Linked DNA regions of Thiorhodovibrio winogradskyi. The protein of the gene in region 2 interacts with the protein of the main gene of each other region in a pairwise test. Links are inferred from orthologs where the notes say so. Each region holds a gene or a part of one and is shown on either strand. Other genes may lie near its edges.

Evidence for each region. Proteins that work in one complex are often made in the same cells at the same time.
Region 1: the proteins of Thiowin_RS01525 (region 2) and trkA interact in binary tests that used the Escherichia coli proteins (3 or more experiments, as listed by UniProt). The link is inferred for Thiorhodovibrio winogradskyi from one-to-one orthologs.

Annotation. Positions count from the first base shown.
Region 1 is NZ_CP121472.1:1,989,330-1,996,252, forward strand. What follows is about bases 1,326-4,325. They hold trkA (Trk system potassium transporter TrkA), read right to left. Parts: upstream 3,513-4,325; coding sequence 2,139-3,512; downstream 1,326-2,138. Other genes in these bases: egtB (ergothioneine biosynthesis protein EgtB), read right to left, coding at 1,326-1,889; Thiowin_RS08915 (sigma-54-dependent transcriptional regulator), read right to left, coding at 3,509-4,325. In the rest of the region: egtD (L-histidine N(alpha)-methyltransferase), read right to left, coding at 1-573; more of egtB, read right to left, coding at 570-1,325; more of Thiowin_RS08915, read right to left, coding at 4,326-4,879; Thiowin_RS08920 (ATP-binding protein), read right to left, coding at 4,876-6,923. UniProt on the Escherichia coli protein: Part of the constitutive potassium transport systems TrkG and TrkH. May regulate the transport activity of TrkG and TrkH systems. Binds to NAD(+) and NADH.
Region 2 is NZ_CP121472.1:291,871-299,717, reverse strand. Bases 3,111-5,941 are described here. They hold Thiowin_RS01525 (PTS sugar transporter subunit IIA), read right to left. Parts: upstream 4,872-5,941; coding sequence 4,350-4,871; downstream 3,111-4,349. Other genes in these bases: Thiowin_RS01515 (RNA polymerase factor sigma-54), read right to left, coding at 5,465-5,941; hpf (ribosome hibernation-promoting factor, HPF/YfiA family), read right to left, coding at 4,990-5,355; hprK (HPr(Ser) kinase/phosphatase), read right to left, coding at 3,316-4,353; rapZ (RNase adapter RapZ), read right to left, coding at 3,111-3,267. Outside these bases: ptsP (phosphoenolpyruvate--protein phosphotransferase), read right to left, coding at 1-1,517; Thiowin_RS01545 (HPr family phosphocarrier protein), read right to left, coding at 1,514-1,783; Thiowin_RS01540 (PTS sugar transporter subunit IIA), read right to left, coding at 1,973-2,404; more of rapZ, read right to left, coding at 2,401-3,110; more of Thiowin_RS01515, read right to left, coding at 5,942-6,994; lptB (LPS export ABC transporter ATP-binding protein), read right to left, coding at 7,253-7,847. UniProt on the Escherichia coli protein: Seems to have a role in regulating nitrogen assimilation.

The DNA of each region.
Region 1 (6,923 bases), 1.7 Mb from region 2 along the record:
CAGATCGACGCCGATCAGCAAATGACCGCCGGGCCCCAGGAAGTCACCGACCCGGCGCAGAAAGGCCTCGGCATCGGCGGGCTCGAAGTTGCCGACCGAGGAGCCGGGAAAGAAGGCCGCGCGCGGCTGATCTGCCTCGCTGAGCGGCAGGTGGAAGGGGCGCGAATAGTCGGCGCAGGCGGCGCGGACCTCGATCTCCGGGAAGGCGGCGGCCAGGCTCTCGGCCGAGCGCAGCAGATGCTCGCGCGAGATGTCGACCGGGATGTAAACACGCGGGCGCAGCGCCTCAAGCAAGGTGCGGATTTTCAGGCTGCTGCCGCTGCCTAGCTCGATCAGGACGACGTCATGACCGAGCAGCTCGGCCATCTCACCGCCGTATTGGCGCAGAATGCCGATCTCGGTGCGCGTCGGATAATACTCGGGCAGCTCGCAGATGGCGTCGAACAGCCGCGAGCCCGGCTCGTCGTAAAAGAACTTGGGCGGAATGCGCTTTTCAGGCAGCGCAAGTCCCCTCAGGACCTCGGCGCGAATGTCCGCGGGTTTGGGATGGTCGTCGAAAAAGCTGACATTCATGCCGACCTTCCTTGGGTTGTTCCAAGATCGTCCGAAGTGGTGCCTCCATCGACGCCATCGGCCAGGCGTAGACTGCTGAACTGCCAACGTTCGTGGGGGTAGAAAAAGTTGCGATAGCTCGGGCGCAGGTGATCGCCTGAGGTGGCGCAGGAGCCGCCGCGCAGCACCATCTGATTGCACATGAACTTGCCGTTGTACTCGCCGATGGCACCGGCGGCTGGGCGATAGCCGGGATAGGGCAGATAGGCCGAGCCGGTCCATTCCCAACAGTCGCCATAGAGCTGGCTGAGCGCGCCCACATCGGCAGCGCGTGGATGCAGACGTCCGGCGTCGGCAAACTCGCCGGCGATTGGCCGGCTGGCCGCGGCATGCTCCCATTCGGCCTCGCTTGGCAGGCGTTTGCCGGTCCAGCGCGCATAGGCCTCGGCCTCGTAGTAGCTCAGATGACAGACGGGCAGGGCCGGGCGCAGGGATATCAGACCAGCCAGGGTCATCTCGTGCCAGGCGCCGTCGATTTTTTCCCAGTAAAGCGGTGCTTGCCAGCCCTGTTGCTTGATCACTGTCCAGGCGTCGGATAGCCAAATGGCGGGATTGGTGTAAGCGCCATCCTCGATGAACTCGAGATACTCGCTATTGGTGACGAGGCGATTGGCAAGCCGATAGGGCGCGAGCCAAGTCTGGTGGCGTGGGTGCTCGTTGTCGTAAGAGAAGCCATCGCCGGTGGCACCAATCTCGGTCATGCCACCCTCGAGGGTGGTGAAGGTCAGGGGTACCGCCTGCTCGGGCGCGCTGATGTCGAGATCGGCACGGTAGGCTGGACGAAGGGGGTTTAAGGCCAGGTGGTGCTTGATGTCCGTTAGCAGCAGTTCTTGATGTTGCTGCTCGTGATTCAGGCCGATCAGGATGCGCTCCAGCGCCAGTGGCCAGTCGCTCTCGTCGCACTCAGTGATCAATGCTTGCATCGCTTGATCGACGTGCTTGCGATAGTCATAGACCTCCGCCACTGTCGGGCGGGAGAGTAGTCCGCGTTTGGCGCGTGGCCAGAAGCCGCTCTCGGTCTGCTCGTAGTAGGAGTTGAACAGGTGATCGAAGCGCGCATGAAACACCTGATAGCCGGGCAGCAGCGGACGGAGCAGAAAGTTCTCGAAGAACCAGGACACATGGGCAATGTGCCATTTCGGTGGGCTGGCCTCGACCGCGGTTTGCAGTCCGTAGTCCTCGATGGCCAGGGGTTCGCAAAGCTGCTCGGAAAAGGAGCGGACCAGCAGGTACGAGTGCGCGAGTTGCTCGCGTGTGGGATGGGCGACTGTGTGCATGAAAAGCTCTTGATCGGCCAGGAAAATTGATAGAGACCGCCACCGAAAGGGTGCGGGCTGACTGGTTGAAGCAGGACAAAATGCGGCATTTTACCCGATAAGCAACCCCGAGGGCCGTGTTGAATCGACACTGACCAGGTTTGTGGGCGCCAGCATCATTGATGGTCATGCAGATGATGTAGGGGGGCTTCCGAGACGAGGCTCTTGCGCTGGACGATCGCGGCTGACAGCGCCGTATGATCAAGTCTGTTAGAAAAAGGTAACGCCCACCTGAAACAGCTTTTCGACCTCGGGAACGCGCTGGCGATCCTGAATGAACAGAATGACGTGATCGTCGGATTCGATGACTAGGTCGTGGTGGGCAATCAGCACCTGGTTACCGCGCACGATGGCGCCGATGGTGGTGCCCTTGGGTAGGCGGATGTCTTCGATTGGGCGGCCGACAACTTTGCTTGAGTTGGCGTCCCCATGGGCAATGGCCTCGATGCCTTCAGCTACCCCGCGGCGGAGCGAGTGGACCATGACCACGTCGCCACGGCGCACGTGGCGCAGCAGGCTGCCAATGGTGGCTTGCTGCGGAGAGATGGCGATGTCGATGGGGCCGCTTTGCACCAGATCCACATAGGCCGGGCGGTTGATCAGCGCCATGGCCTTGCGCGCGCCCAGGCGCTTGGCAAGCATGGCGGAGAGGATATTGGCCTCGTCGTCGTTGGTCACTGCGCAGAATACATCGGTATCGGCGACGTTCTCCTCCAGCAGCAGCTCTTCATCGGCCGCGTCGCCATGCAGCACAATGGTGCGCTCTAGTGTTTCGGCAATCTGGCGGCAGCGGGCGAGGTCGCGCTCAATGACCTTGACGCGGTAGTGCGGCTCGAGTGCACGTGCGAGCCGTGTGCCAATGTTCCCGCCGCCGGCAAAGATCAGGCGTTTGTAGGGCTTTTCCAGCCGTCTGAGCTCGCTCATCACCGAGCGGATGTGCTTGGGCGCGGCGATGAAAAAGACCTCGTCATCGGCCTCGATCACTGTGTCGCCTTCGGGATGAATGGCCCTGTCCTGGCGGTAGATGGCGGCAACTCGGCTCTCGATATGCGGCATGTGATCGCGCAGCGTGCGCAGCTCGTGACCGACCAGTGGGCCTCCGTAGTAGGCGCGTACCGCGACCAGGCGCACGCGCCCCTCGGCGAAATCCGTCACCTGCAGAGCGCCCGGGTGTTCGATCAAGCGCATCACATAGTCAGTGACCAGCTGTTCCGGGCTAATGCGCACATCGATGGGAAAGGCGCTGCCGTCGAAAAGCTTTTCCTGCTCCAAAAAACTTGGCGCGCGCACCCGGGCAATCTTGGTGGGTGTGTGAAAGAGTGTATAGGCCACCTGGCAGGCGACCATGTTGGTTTCGTCGCTGTTGGTGACGGCGATGATCATGTCGGCATCCTCCGCGCCGGCGCGCGTGAGCACGTCCGGATGGGCGCCATGACCCTCAAGGGTGCGCAGGTCGAAGCGATCCTGCAGTTCGCGCAGGCGGATGGGGTCGAGGTCGACCACTGTGATGTCGTTCGCTTCGTTGACCAGATTGGCCGCGACCGAGCTGCCGACCTGGCCGGCGCCTAGGATGATGATTTTCACCGCCGCTCCTTGATCTCGATGCCCAGCGAGCGCAGTTTACGGTACAGATGGGTGCGCTCCATGCCGGCCTCCTTGGCCATTTTGCTGACATTGCCGTTGTGCTTTTCGAGTTGGTAGTCGAGGTAGGCTTTCTCGAACAACTCGCGTGCCTGGCGCAATGGCTGGTCGAAGGAGACCATGCCCTCGACTGGTTGGACTGAGACAACGGGCGTGTTGCCTAGCGCGGCTTCAACCTCGCTTAAGGTGATTTCATCACCGGCGCCGAGGATGAGTAGCCGCTGAACTAGGTTTTTCAGTTCGCGGATATTGCCGGGCCAGCTGTAGTTGCGTAAAAAATTTTGCGCGCCAACGCTAAAGCGGCGGTAGCTGAGTTTTTCATGCGCGGCAAAGAAATCGACATAGTGGTTGAGCAGGTCGGGGATGTCTTCCGGATGTTCGCGCAGCGGTGGGATGTGTAGTGGAACGACATTGAGATGATAGAAAAGATCCTCGCGAAAATGGCCGGACTGGACATCTTCCTTGAGATCGCGTTGAGTGGCGGCAACAATGCGCACATCGATGGGGACCGGCTCGCTGCCGGCGACGCGCAGAAAGGAACCGGTATCGAGCGCGCCGAGCAACTGTCCCTGGGCTTCAAGGTCCATGTCGGCCACCTCGTCAAGGAGCAGGGTGCCACCCGCGGCCTGTTCCAGGCTGCCATAGTGAATGCGCCCGTTTTCCTCGCTGCCGAAGAGTTCGCGCGCGGCATTGCCGCGGGTGAGGGCCGAGGTACCCAAATCGACAAAGGGGCGTTCCTTGCGCCCGCTCTGGGAGTGCAAGAAGCGCGCGAAGGTCTCGCGCCCGGAGCCGGGCTCGCCGGTGATGAGTACCCAGGTGTCGTGTTGGGCGATGCGCTTGACCTGCTCGCGCAGGCGTTGCATGACGGCCGAGCGTCCGACAGGCTCGTGCACCAGGGGCGTGCGTCGGCGCAGACCGACGTTTTCTTTGACCAGCTTGTCGGCCTCGAGCGCGCGCTCCACGGTGAGTAGCAGCTTGGCCATGGACAGCGGCTTTTCCAGGAAGTCATAGGCGCCGAGTCGGGTGGCCTCGACCGCCGTCTCCACGGTGCCGTGGCCGGACATCATGATGATGGGGCAGGGCAGGCCATCGCCGTCCTCGGCCCATTCCTTCAGTAGGCTGATGCCGTCGAGATCGGGCATCCAGATGTCGAGCAGCATGAGGTCCGGGCGGCGCTCGCGCAGCGCGTGACGGGCGGCCTCGGCATTCTCGGCGGCGATGACGACAAAGCCTTCATCCTCAAGAATGTCCTTGACCGTCTCGCGGATATCGGGCTCGTCGTCGACAACAAAAATGTGGTGCGCGCTCATGGTGTCTCCGCGGACGTTGGCGGTGGTGCCGCGATTGAAGCAGGTGTTGGTGACTGGGCCGGCGCGGCGGCTTTTTGGGTGGAGGGGGCGGATGTTGCCGCGCTGGGGCTGGCGTTTGAGACCGGGGCCTCGCGCGGTCCCGGCTCCCGCCACACTGGAATCTGGGCGCGGATTCGTGCGCCTTGCGGCGTATTCTGCGCCACAATGATACCGCCATGTTCCTCGATGATCTTCTTGACGATTGCCAGTCCGAGGCCGGTGCCCTTGGTCTTGCTGGTGACATAGGGCTCGAAGGCGTTTTCCAGCAGGTCTTGGTGAAATCCTTCGCCATTATCCTCGACATCAATCATGACGGCGGGATTCTCAAGGTCATGGCGAATGCTGGAGCGCACTATGATCCGAGGCTCCGCGGTGGTTTCCAGTGCCTCGATCGCGTTTTTGAGCAGATTGTGCATGACCTGTCGCAAGCGTTTGGAATCACCGCGAATGCGCGCCCCCGTTGCTTGGAGTTGTGCCTCAATGGGCGCGGCCCCGCCGCGATAGAGTTCGAGGACATCGCGGATGAGCGCATCGATCTCGAAGGGCTCGTGCTGAATCTCTGGGGAACGCGCGTAGCTGCTGAAGTCGTTCACCATGGCCTTCATGGCCTCGACCTGTGCCACGATAGTGGTGGTTGAGCGGTCAACGATGCGGGCATCTTGTTCGTCGAGTTTTTTCAGCAGTTTGTGGCGCAGGCGCTCGGCCGAGAGCTGGATCGGGGTGAGCGGATTCTTGATTTCATGAGCCAGACGTCTCGCCACTTCGGCCCAGGCGGCATCGCGCTGGGCGCGGATGAGTTCGGTGATGTCGTCGAACACCAGCACATAGCCGCTTGCCTCGGTGCCAGAGACCGGCAGCCGGCTGCCGCGGCACATCAGCACCTGGCGCCCCTCGCCACCGAAGAGGGTCACTTGCTCGCGCCAATCGGCCGTCTTGGTGAACTGCCGTCTCAGGGTCTCCGCCCAGTGACCGAGCCAGGGGTGCCGGGATTCGAGCTCATCAAGCGATGGCGAGTCCTCGAGCGGCGGCCCCAGGCGCAGAATCCGCCGAGCGGCCGGGTTGCTGGTGGTGAGACGGAGTTCCTGATCGAACGCCAGCACGCCCGAGGACAGGCGCCCCAAGACAGTTTGCAGATAGGCGCGTTGCTCTTCCACCTCCTGTTGGCTGCGGGCGGCGGCATCGCGTGCCTGTGCCACCCTTTGGGTCATGGCGTTGAAGGACGAAACCAGAAAGGCAAGTTCATCATCATGCGTGGGCAGGGGGAGTTGCTGGTCGTAGTCGCCCGAGGCGACTGCCCGGGTCCCACGCGCGATATCGGCGATGGGTGCCACCAGCCGCCGCGCGGTGCGAAAAGCCGCCAGCAGCGCCGCCATCAGGCCGAACACCAGCACCAGGGAGAGCGTCAGGGAAAAGCTGAATTTCAGCGATTTGCGCAGATAGGACAGCTCGGTGTAGCGGTTATAAGCGTCCTCGAGCTGCGCGGCTAGTTCGCTGATGCGCGCGGAGGTGGGGAAAATGGCCTGCAGAATCAGGGGACGGGCGCGGGGATCGTTGACCAGCACGCGGATTTGGAGTTGATTGTCCTGGGTCGTCTCGAGTCCGACATAGTCCTCGCCCGCGCGAACGCTTTGCATCAGCTTGCGCTCGGGCTGATCCGGCACCAGCTGGATCGGATCGTCATTGGCGGTGCCCATGACCTTGCCCGAGGCATCAAAGACGGTCAGCTCCTGGGCGCCGGCCTGGCGGCGTAATTGCCCAAGCGACAGCGTCAGCGCCGTGGTCGAGCGATCCTCAATGCCGGCGAGTAATTGCGTCGCATAGCGCATCATCACCCGCTGGTTGAGATCAAGCGAGGCTTGATTGAGCGTGATGGCGTTCTCCATCGCCTGGTCGATCTCGACATCGAACCAGCTGTCAATGCCGCGCAGCAGAAAGCCGAGGGAGTAGTAATAAACCACCCCGACCGGCAGCAGGGAGATGAGGGCAAAGAGCGCCAGCATGCGCG
Region 2 (7,847 bases):
ACACGCGTGCGGGTTTTGGCGGCGGCCTCGATGATGTGGCGAATCAGGCGCAGCACGGCCGGGTGCAGGGGTTCGTACAGATAGCTGACGGAGTCATCAAGGCGATCAATGGCCAGGGTGTACTGAATCAGGTCATTGGTGCCGATGGATAGGAAATCGAGCCGGCGCGCGAGCGACTCGGCCATTAGGGCCGCGGCGGGGACTTCGATCATGCCGCCGATGGGCATCAGTGGATCGAACTTCAGCCCTTGGGTGCGTAGCAGGCGCTTGGTGGTTTGAATCAGCCGCAGCAGAGTGTCGATCTCATTGAGCGTTGAGATCATCGGGATCATCAGGCGCACCGGCCCGACGGCGGATGCGCGCAGAATGGCGCGCAATTGCGGCAGAAAGAGGTCCGGCTCCTTCAAACACAGGCGAATGGCGCGCAGTCCCAGTGCCGGGTTGGTCAGCGGAGGCAGGCGGTCGGACAGGTACTGGATGTTCTTGTCCAGCCCCAAATCCAGGGTGCGGATAGTGAGCGGCAGGCCGTTCAGCGTCTTGAGGATGCCGAGATAATCGGCGAGATGCTCTTCCTCGCTCGGCGCCCGGGTGTGGTTGAGGTACAAAAACTCGGTGCGATAGAGCCCAACCCCAGAGGCGCCGTTTTGCTGCGCGGCGGCGCTGTCCTCGGGCAACTCCAGGTTGGCGAGTAGCACCACGGGCACGCCGTCGCGGCTGGTGGAGGGGCGGGTGAGCAGTTGTTTGAGCGTGGCGCGGCGCTGTTCGGCGCTGCTTAGGCGGCGGCGGAAGAACGCGAGTGTCTCGGAGTCGCTGGTGGCCAGAACGCAGCCGGTCTCTGCGTTGACCACGACCTGTTCGCCATGGCGAAGTATCTCGGTGGCACGATGCACGCCCATGACGGTTGGGATATCGAGGCTGCGCGCCAGGATGGCGGTGTGCGACATGGGGCCGCCATGCTCGGTGATAAAAGCGCCAACTCCGCGCTGGCCCAGCACGATGGCATCGGCCGGCGTCAGGTCGTCGGCGACCACCACGACTCCCGCGACAGTGTCGCTGGCAAACTCCTGAGCATCAGAGTCAACACCGCCGAGAAACACCTGAATCTGGCGCACCACATGCTCGACATCGTCGCCGCGGCTGCGCAGGTAGGGATCATCCATCTCCTCGAACACCTGCACCAGGATGTCGCGCTGCAGCTTGAGCGCCCAGCCGGCGTTGAGATGTTGGTCGCGAATCAGATCGCGGGTAGCGTCGACCAACGCCGAGTCGGTCAGCATCAGCAGGTGGGTGTCGATGAACTCGGCAATGTGGGCCGGGGTGTCGGCCGGAATCTGATGGCGAATGCGCTCAAGGTGACGACGGGCCGCATCAAGGGCGGCATCGAGGCGACGCAACTCGGCATCGGGATGCGCGACCGGCTCCGCCGAAAAGCTCGGTTCCTGTTTGAGCAGATAGGCTCGGCCAACGGCAAGCTTACGCGCGCCGGCGACGCCGAGCCCGCACAGGGCGGTGATCATTCACCCTCCCCGAAGTAATCTCCGATCAGTGCCTCGAGGGCATCCATGAGCTCCTGCTCGTCGGCGCCATCGGCCTCGATGGTAATGGTGGTGCCGCGTGCAGCGGCCAGCATCATGACACCCATGATGCTCTTGCCATTGACGCGGCGACCCTCACGCTCGACCTGCACCGTGCTCTCGAACCCGCTGGCGCAGGTGACGAATTTGGCTGCGGCACGTGCATGCAGGCCAAGGCGATTAATGATATCGATGTCTTTGCGAACCACGGGTTTGGTATCGAATCAGCAGTTGTTGTGATGCAACGACAAACCAAGCTTAACCATGGCCGTCATCCTTGCAGTGTTCATTGCCGTTGTTGATGTCGTCGCCAGTGTCATTATTGTCATTGTCGATTATTGACTCACCAGATGGCCAAAAAAACCTTGACGACAAAACATAAAATTCCCACAGGATCCTTAGATTAAGGGTCTGATCTCAGCAGGCTGGGATTGAGGCTCATTGAGCTGGCACAGCAGCACGCCCTCGCGCCCGCCGCTGAGTGCCTTTTCGGTAATGCCACCCAGGTCAAGTGAATGATAATTGAGCGCGCGCACCAGCATGGGCAGATTCACCCCGGTCAGCACCCGCACCTGATGGCCCTGGCGGATGCTATTGGCCACGTTCGAGGGCGTCGAGCCAAAGAGGTCGGTCAAAATCAACAAGCCGCTGCCGTCGTCGAGTTCGTTCGCCAGGCGGGTGGCGAGTGCTTGGAGCTGGTCGGGATCGTCGTACTCGGTGACATTGATCGCCGACGCGGCGAGCGGACAACGGCCAAACATACGGGTGGCGGTAGTCAGCAATTCGGCGCCGATCTGATTATGGGTGATGACGAGCAGAGAAACGCTCACGGCAGCTCCCGATGACGAACCAGAACACGGCGCCCGCCGTGATCGAAATGCGCGCGCACGGCCTCGGCCATGTAAACCGAGCGGTGCTGGCCGCCGGTGCAGCCGATGGCGATGGTCAGGTAGCTGCGCCCGTCGCGTTCGAAGCATGGCGTCCAGCGGTCCAGAAAGGCAATCAAATCCTCGCGCATGGCGATAACCTCGGCAAAGCCTTCCAGATAGTCGATCACCGCCTGGTCGCGTCCGGTTTGACCGCGCAGTGCTTCCTGCCAGTGCGGGTTGGGCAGGCAGCGCACGTCGAAGACAAAATCGAAGGATTCGGGCACGCCTTTTTTGAAGCCGAAGGATTGCAGCAGGATGGAGGTGCTAAGTTTCTGGCCGTTGCCGAGACAGCCGCGCACCAGATCGCGCAATTCGTGGATGTTGATGTGGGTGGTGTCGATGTGCGCATGGGCGACCTGGCGCAGCGGCTCGAGCAACTCGCGTTCGTAGTCGATGGCTTCGGTCAGGGAACGCTGTTCGCTGGTGAGCGGATGCTTGCGCCGCGTCTCGCTAAAGCGCGTCATGAGTCGCTCGGTCTGAGCCTCGAGAAAAATCAGCTGCGGGCTGATGCCCTGTTCGCCGAGCGCCACCAGGACCCGCGGTAGTTGACGCAAATCATCCGGGTGGCTGCGCGCGTCTATGCCCACGGCGGTGCCGACGCAGTCCGCGCACAAGGCCGGGTCACTCTGGCGCAGCCCCAGCGCGAGCTCGCTCAGCAGGAAGAGCGGCAGATTATCGATGCAGTTATAGCCGATGTCCTCGAGCGTATTGAGCGCCACGCTCTTGCCGGCGCCCGAGAGTCCGCTGACGATGATGAAATCCATGGTTTGACGGGCCTATCTTGGAGTCAGGTGGAATCAGCCGCGGATGATTCAAGTCCAGGCCTCGCGGGCGCTGTACTTGGCCTCCCAGACCGGCGCATCGGTGGCCAGGAGTTTGGCCTGACGCTCGGCCAGATCGGTTCCGGCATCATAGCCCCGGATACGCAGGATTTGGCTGCGCACGGCCGTCTCGAGCAGGACAGCGAGATTGCGCCCGGGTGCCACCGGGATGGTGATTTCCGGCACCGCGATACCGAGAATGGTGCGAGCGGACAGGCTGCCAAGCAGGCGGTCGACGTCGGCCAGTTCGCTGCTGTCGTAAGCCCGCATGCGAATGACCAGCTTTAGGCGGTCTGTCTCGCGCACCGCGCTCTCGCCGAACATGGCGCGAATATTAAGCACACCAAGGCCGCGTACTTCAAGAAAATCACGCAGCACGGGCGGGCAGTGGCCCTCGATGATCTCGGGTGCGACCCGGGCAAATTCAGGTGCGTCATCGGCGATGAGTCGGTGTCCGCGCGCGATGAGTTCGAGCGCCAGTTCGCTCTTGCCGATGCCGGGGTCACCGACCAGGAGCACACCCATGCCGAGAACCTCGAGAAAAACACCATGCAGGGTGATGCGCTCGGCAAAGGCATGAGTCAGCACATGCTGCAAGTGCTCCACAAGATCCTGGTCGTTCAGGCTCGAACCCAGCAAAGGGGTGTGCTCCCGCTCGGCACGGGCGCGGAATTCGGGGTCGGGCTCCAGCCCGTCGGAGAAAATGACCGCGATGGGTTGTGCGGTGAAGACCCGCGTCATCATGTCGGCGCGGGCGTCCGGGTGTAAATCGCTCAGGTAATCGGACTCGGCTGGACCGACAATTTGCACCCGGTTCGGGCGGATGCAGTTCATGGAGCCCACCAAACGCTGACGCGGAGGCTGAGTGGATGATGGGGCAGATGACCGGGTCGATGATGGGCGCTGGATGGATGACGAGGGTGGATTGAACAGAGGAATGGGCGTTGGCGGAGGCTCAAGTAGCCAGCGCAGCTTGAGCGGCTTGCTCAGGCTGTCGACCAGATGCTGCAGGGAGTCGCGGGCTTTCACCTGGCCCCGCGGGCTGGTGTCGGAGACGCCTGGGTGAGGATCTCGAGCAGTGCTCGTGGATCCTCGGCTGCGCGTAAGCGCTGGCGAAGTGGATCCTGATTGAAGATTTCCGCCAGATTGGCAAGCAGTTGCAGATGGGTCTCGTTGGCACTCTCGGGCACCAGGAGCGCAAAGGCGAGATTAATGGGTTGGTCGTCGATAGCATCGAAGGCGACGGGCTCGCGCATCTGAATGAAGGCACCAATGGAATCCGTGATATCCGCCACCCGTGCATGGGGTAGCGCCACGCCATGACCGAGGCCGGTGCTGCCGAGGCGTTCGCGCTCGAGCAGGCGATCAAACACTGCCTCGCGGCTGAGCTGGGGCTGCTCGGCGACCAGCAGCTCGGCCAGGGTTTCCAGCAGCCGCTTTTTGCTGCTGATGCTGGCCCCGGCGAGCACTCGGTGCTCGACGATGAGTTGCGGGGGAAACATGTGCGCTGGCTCTCCGGTGGAGTAAAGAAAAACCGGAGCCGGCATGACCGGCTCCGGTACCTGGTCATCAGTGAATGATGTCGGTCCGCTTGTGGTGGGACACTTGATAGGACGCTTGATAGGACAGGTGATAGGACAGGGGGGGCAGGCGCCGCCTTTGACCTCAGTCCTCCTCGAGCGCATCCGCTGCCGCCTCGTCGGTGGCGGCCAGTTCGGCGCTAGCCGCCTTGGCCCCGGGCGCGCGATGACTTTGGCGCTTTTCCTTGTGCTTGAGTACCTGGCGGTCGAGTTTGTCGATGAGCCCATCGATGGCGGCGTACATATCCTCGTGCGTGGCATCGGCATGGACATTGGCGCCATTGACGAGCAGCGTGGCTTCTGCCTTCTGGCGAAGCTTCTCGACGCTCAGGATGACGTTGGCATTGATGACATGGTCAAAGTGGCGCTCGAGGCGGGAAAATTTATTATCGACATAGTCCTTGAGTGGTTCGGTAATGTCGACATGATGCCCCGTGAGCTTGATTTGCATAGGTGATGACTCCTGGATGGTCGAACGCGGCGAAAAGCCGATGCAATGGCCGATGCAATAACAGGGTGGGATTTGACCACAAAAGGGCCGGAAGATGAAAACCCGACTGTCATGCGAGCCGCTTGCGCTCGTTCGAGGGCGGGATGCCCATGGCTTCGCGGTATTTGGCGACTGTTCGTCGTGCCACCTTAATGCCCTGATCCGACAGGATCTCGGCGATTTTATTGTCACTCAGTGGTTTGTTGGCCGTCTCCGCGGCGACCAACTTGCGGATAAAGGCGCGGATGGCAGTCGATGAACACTCGCCCCCTGAAGTCGTGTTGACGTGACTCGAGAAGAAATATTTAAACTCGAAAGTTCCCCTGGGGGTGTGCATGTACTTTTGCGTGGTCACGCGCGAGACGGTGGATTCATGCAGCTCCAACGACTCGGCGATGTCGCGCAGCACCAACGGGCGCATGGCCTCTTCGCCAAAATCGAAAAAGTCTTGCTGCAGCTCGACGATTTTAGTTGCCACGCGCAGGACGGTGTCATTGCGGCTGAGCAGGCTCTTGATAAACCACTGCGCTTCCTGCAGATGGGATTTCAGGCATTGATTGTCCTCGGCCTTGTCGGCACGCCGAATGAGCTGTCTGTAGCTCTCGTTCACGCGGATGCGCGGTGTGCTGTCCGGATTGAGCTCCACCCTCCAGCGGCCGTGGCGGCGGCGCACCAGCACATCGGGCTTGATGTACTCCGGTTGCACCTCGGTCACGGCCGAGCCTGGGCGCGGATTCAGGGAGCGGATCAGCGTCAGTGCCTGGCCCAAGGCGTCATCGTCGAGCTTGGTGCCGCGGCGCATGGCGTCCAGATCATTGCGCGCAAGGGCGTCGAAATGGTGCTCGCAGATGCGCAGCGCATGGTCGCGTCGAGGCTGGTTATCGGCCAGCTGGCGCAGTTGCAGGATCAGGCATTCGCGCAGATCGCGCGCCGCTAGCCCTGGCGGGTCGAAGCTCTGAATGCGATGCAGCACCGCCTCGATCTCGTCCTGCTCGAGTTCCGGGTCATTGAGAATCTCCGGCAGTTCGCTCAGATCCAGGCGCAGGTAGCCGTCGGCGTCGATGGCATCGATCAGCGCCTCGGCCACGGCCTGGTCGCGGGCGCCGAAACGGGTCAGATTGAGCTGCCAGGCGATATGATCGTGAAGGGTTTGCGGGCGCGAGCGCTGGGCGAAGAGGTCAAAATCATTGCCATCGCCGGACTGGGAGCCGGATTGGGCGCTGGCTTGAGCACCGCTGCTTGGCATGGAATCGAAGGTATCGGCAAGGGAATCGGCCGCGGTATCGGCAAAGGTATCCGTCCATTCGCTGTCGGTGGGCAGCTCGTTGGGCATGTCCTCGCGCTCCGGGCGCAGCGAACCATCGAGCCTGGCCTCCTCGAGACGCAGGGCGCTGGCCTCGTCCTGGTTGCGGCGATCTTCCCGAGTGCCTGGTTCCGGCAGGTCGTCATCGGCGTTCTCGAGCATCAGGTTGGACTCGAGCGCCTGTTGGATTTCCTGCTGGAGATCCAGGGTCGAGAGCTGCAGGAGCCTGATGGCCTGCTGCAGCTGCGGCGTCATCGTCAGCTGCTGGCCGAGGCGCAGTTGAATGCTTTGCTTCATCGCGAGGGCTTCAACTGACAGCGGGCAGGCAAGGTGACGGACAAGGTGGCCGGCAGCGGAACTTCGACGGGATGGGCATGGATGGCAATGTTGGAATGGCGAATGTAAATTGCATGGGGCAATTTTGATTGTAGCTGATCTTGGCCAACTCGATGCAAAGTCGGGGGCTCGGTCCTGGTGTCTGAATGTCAGAGAAAAGAGCGCTAGAGAACAAATCGTGCCCGTCATGGAGCGCAATTTGATGGGTCCAGGAGCTGATCACAGCCGAAAATGCTCGCCAAGATAGACGGCGCGTACCTGGGTATTGTCGAGCAAAACCGAGGGCGCGCCCTCGGCAATCACCTGGCCGTCGTTGATGATGTAGGCGCGATCGCAGATGTCGAGCGTTTCCCGCACATTGTGGTCGGTCACCAGCACGCCGATGCCGCGCTTGCGCAGATGGGTGATGATGTTTTTGATATCGACCACGGCAATGGGGTCAACACCGGCAAAGGGCTCGTCGAGCAACATGATTTTTGGCTCGACGGCAAGAGCGCGGGCAATTTCCAGTCGCCGGCGCTCGCCCCCCGACAGACTGAGGGCGAGGGATTGGGCAATGTGCGCGATGCCAAGCTCATCGAGCAACGCCTCGCAAGACTGGCGGCGCTGGTTGTCGTTGAGGTCAGGGCGGGTTTCGAGCACCGCCATCAGGTTGTCCGCGGCACTCAGTTTGCGAAATACCGATGGTTCCTGGGCCAGATAGCTCAGGCCGCGGCGGGCGCGCGCGTGCATGGGCGCGAGGGTCACATCCTCGCCAGCGAGCAGAATGCGTCCGGCATCGGCGCCTACCAGGCCGACGATCATGTAGAAGCTG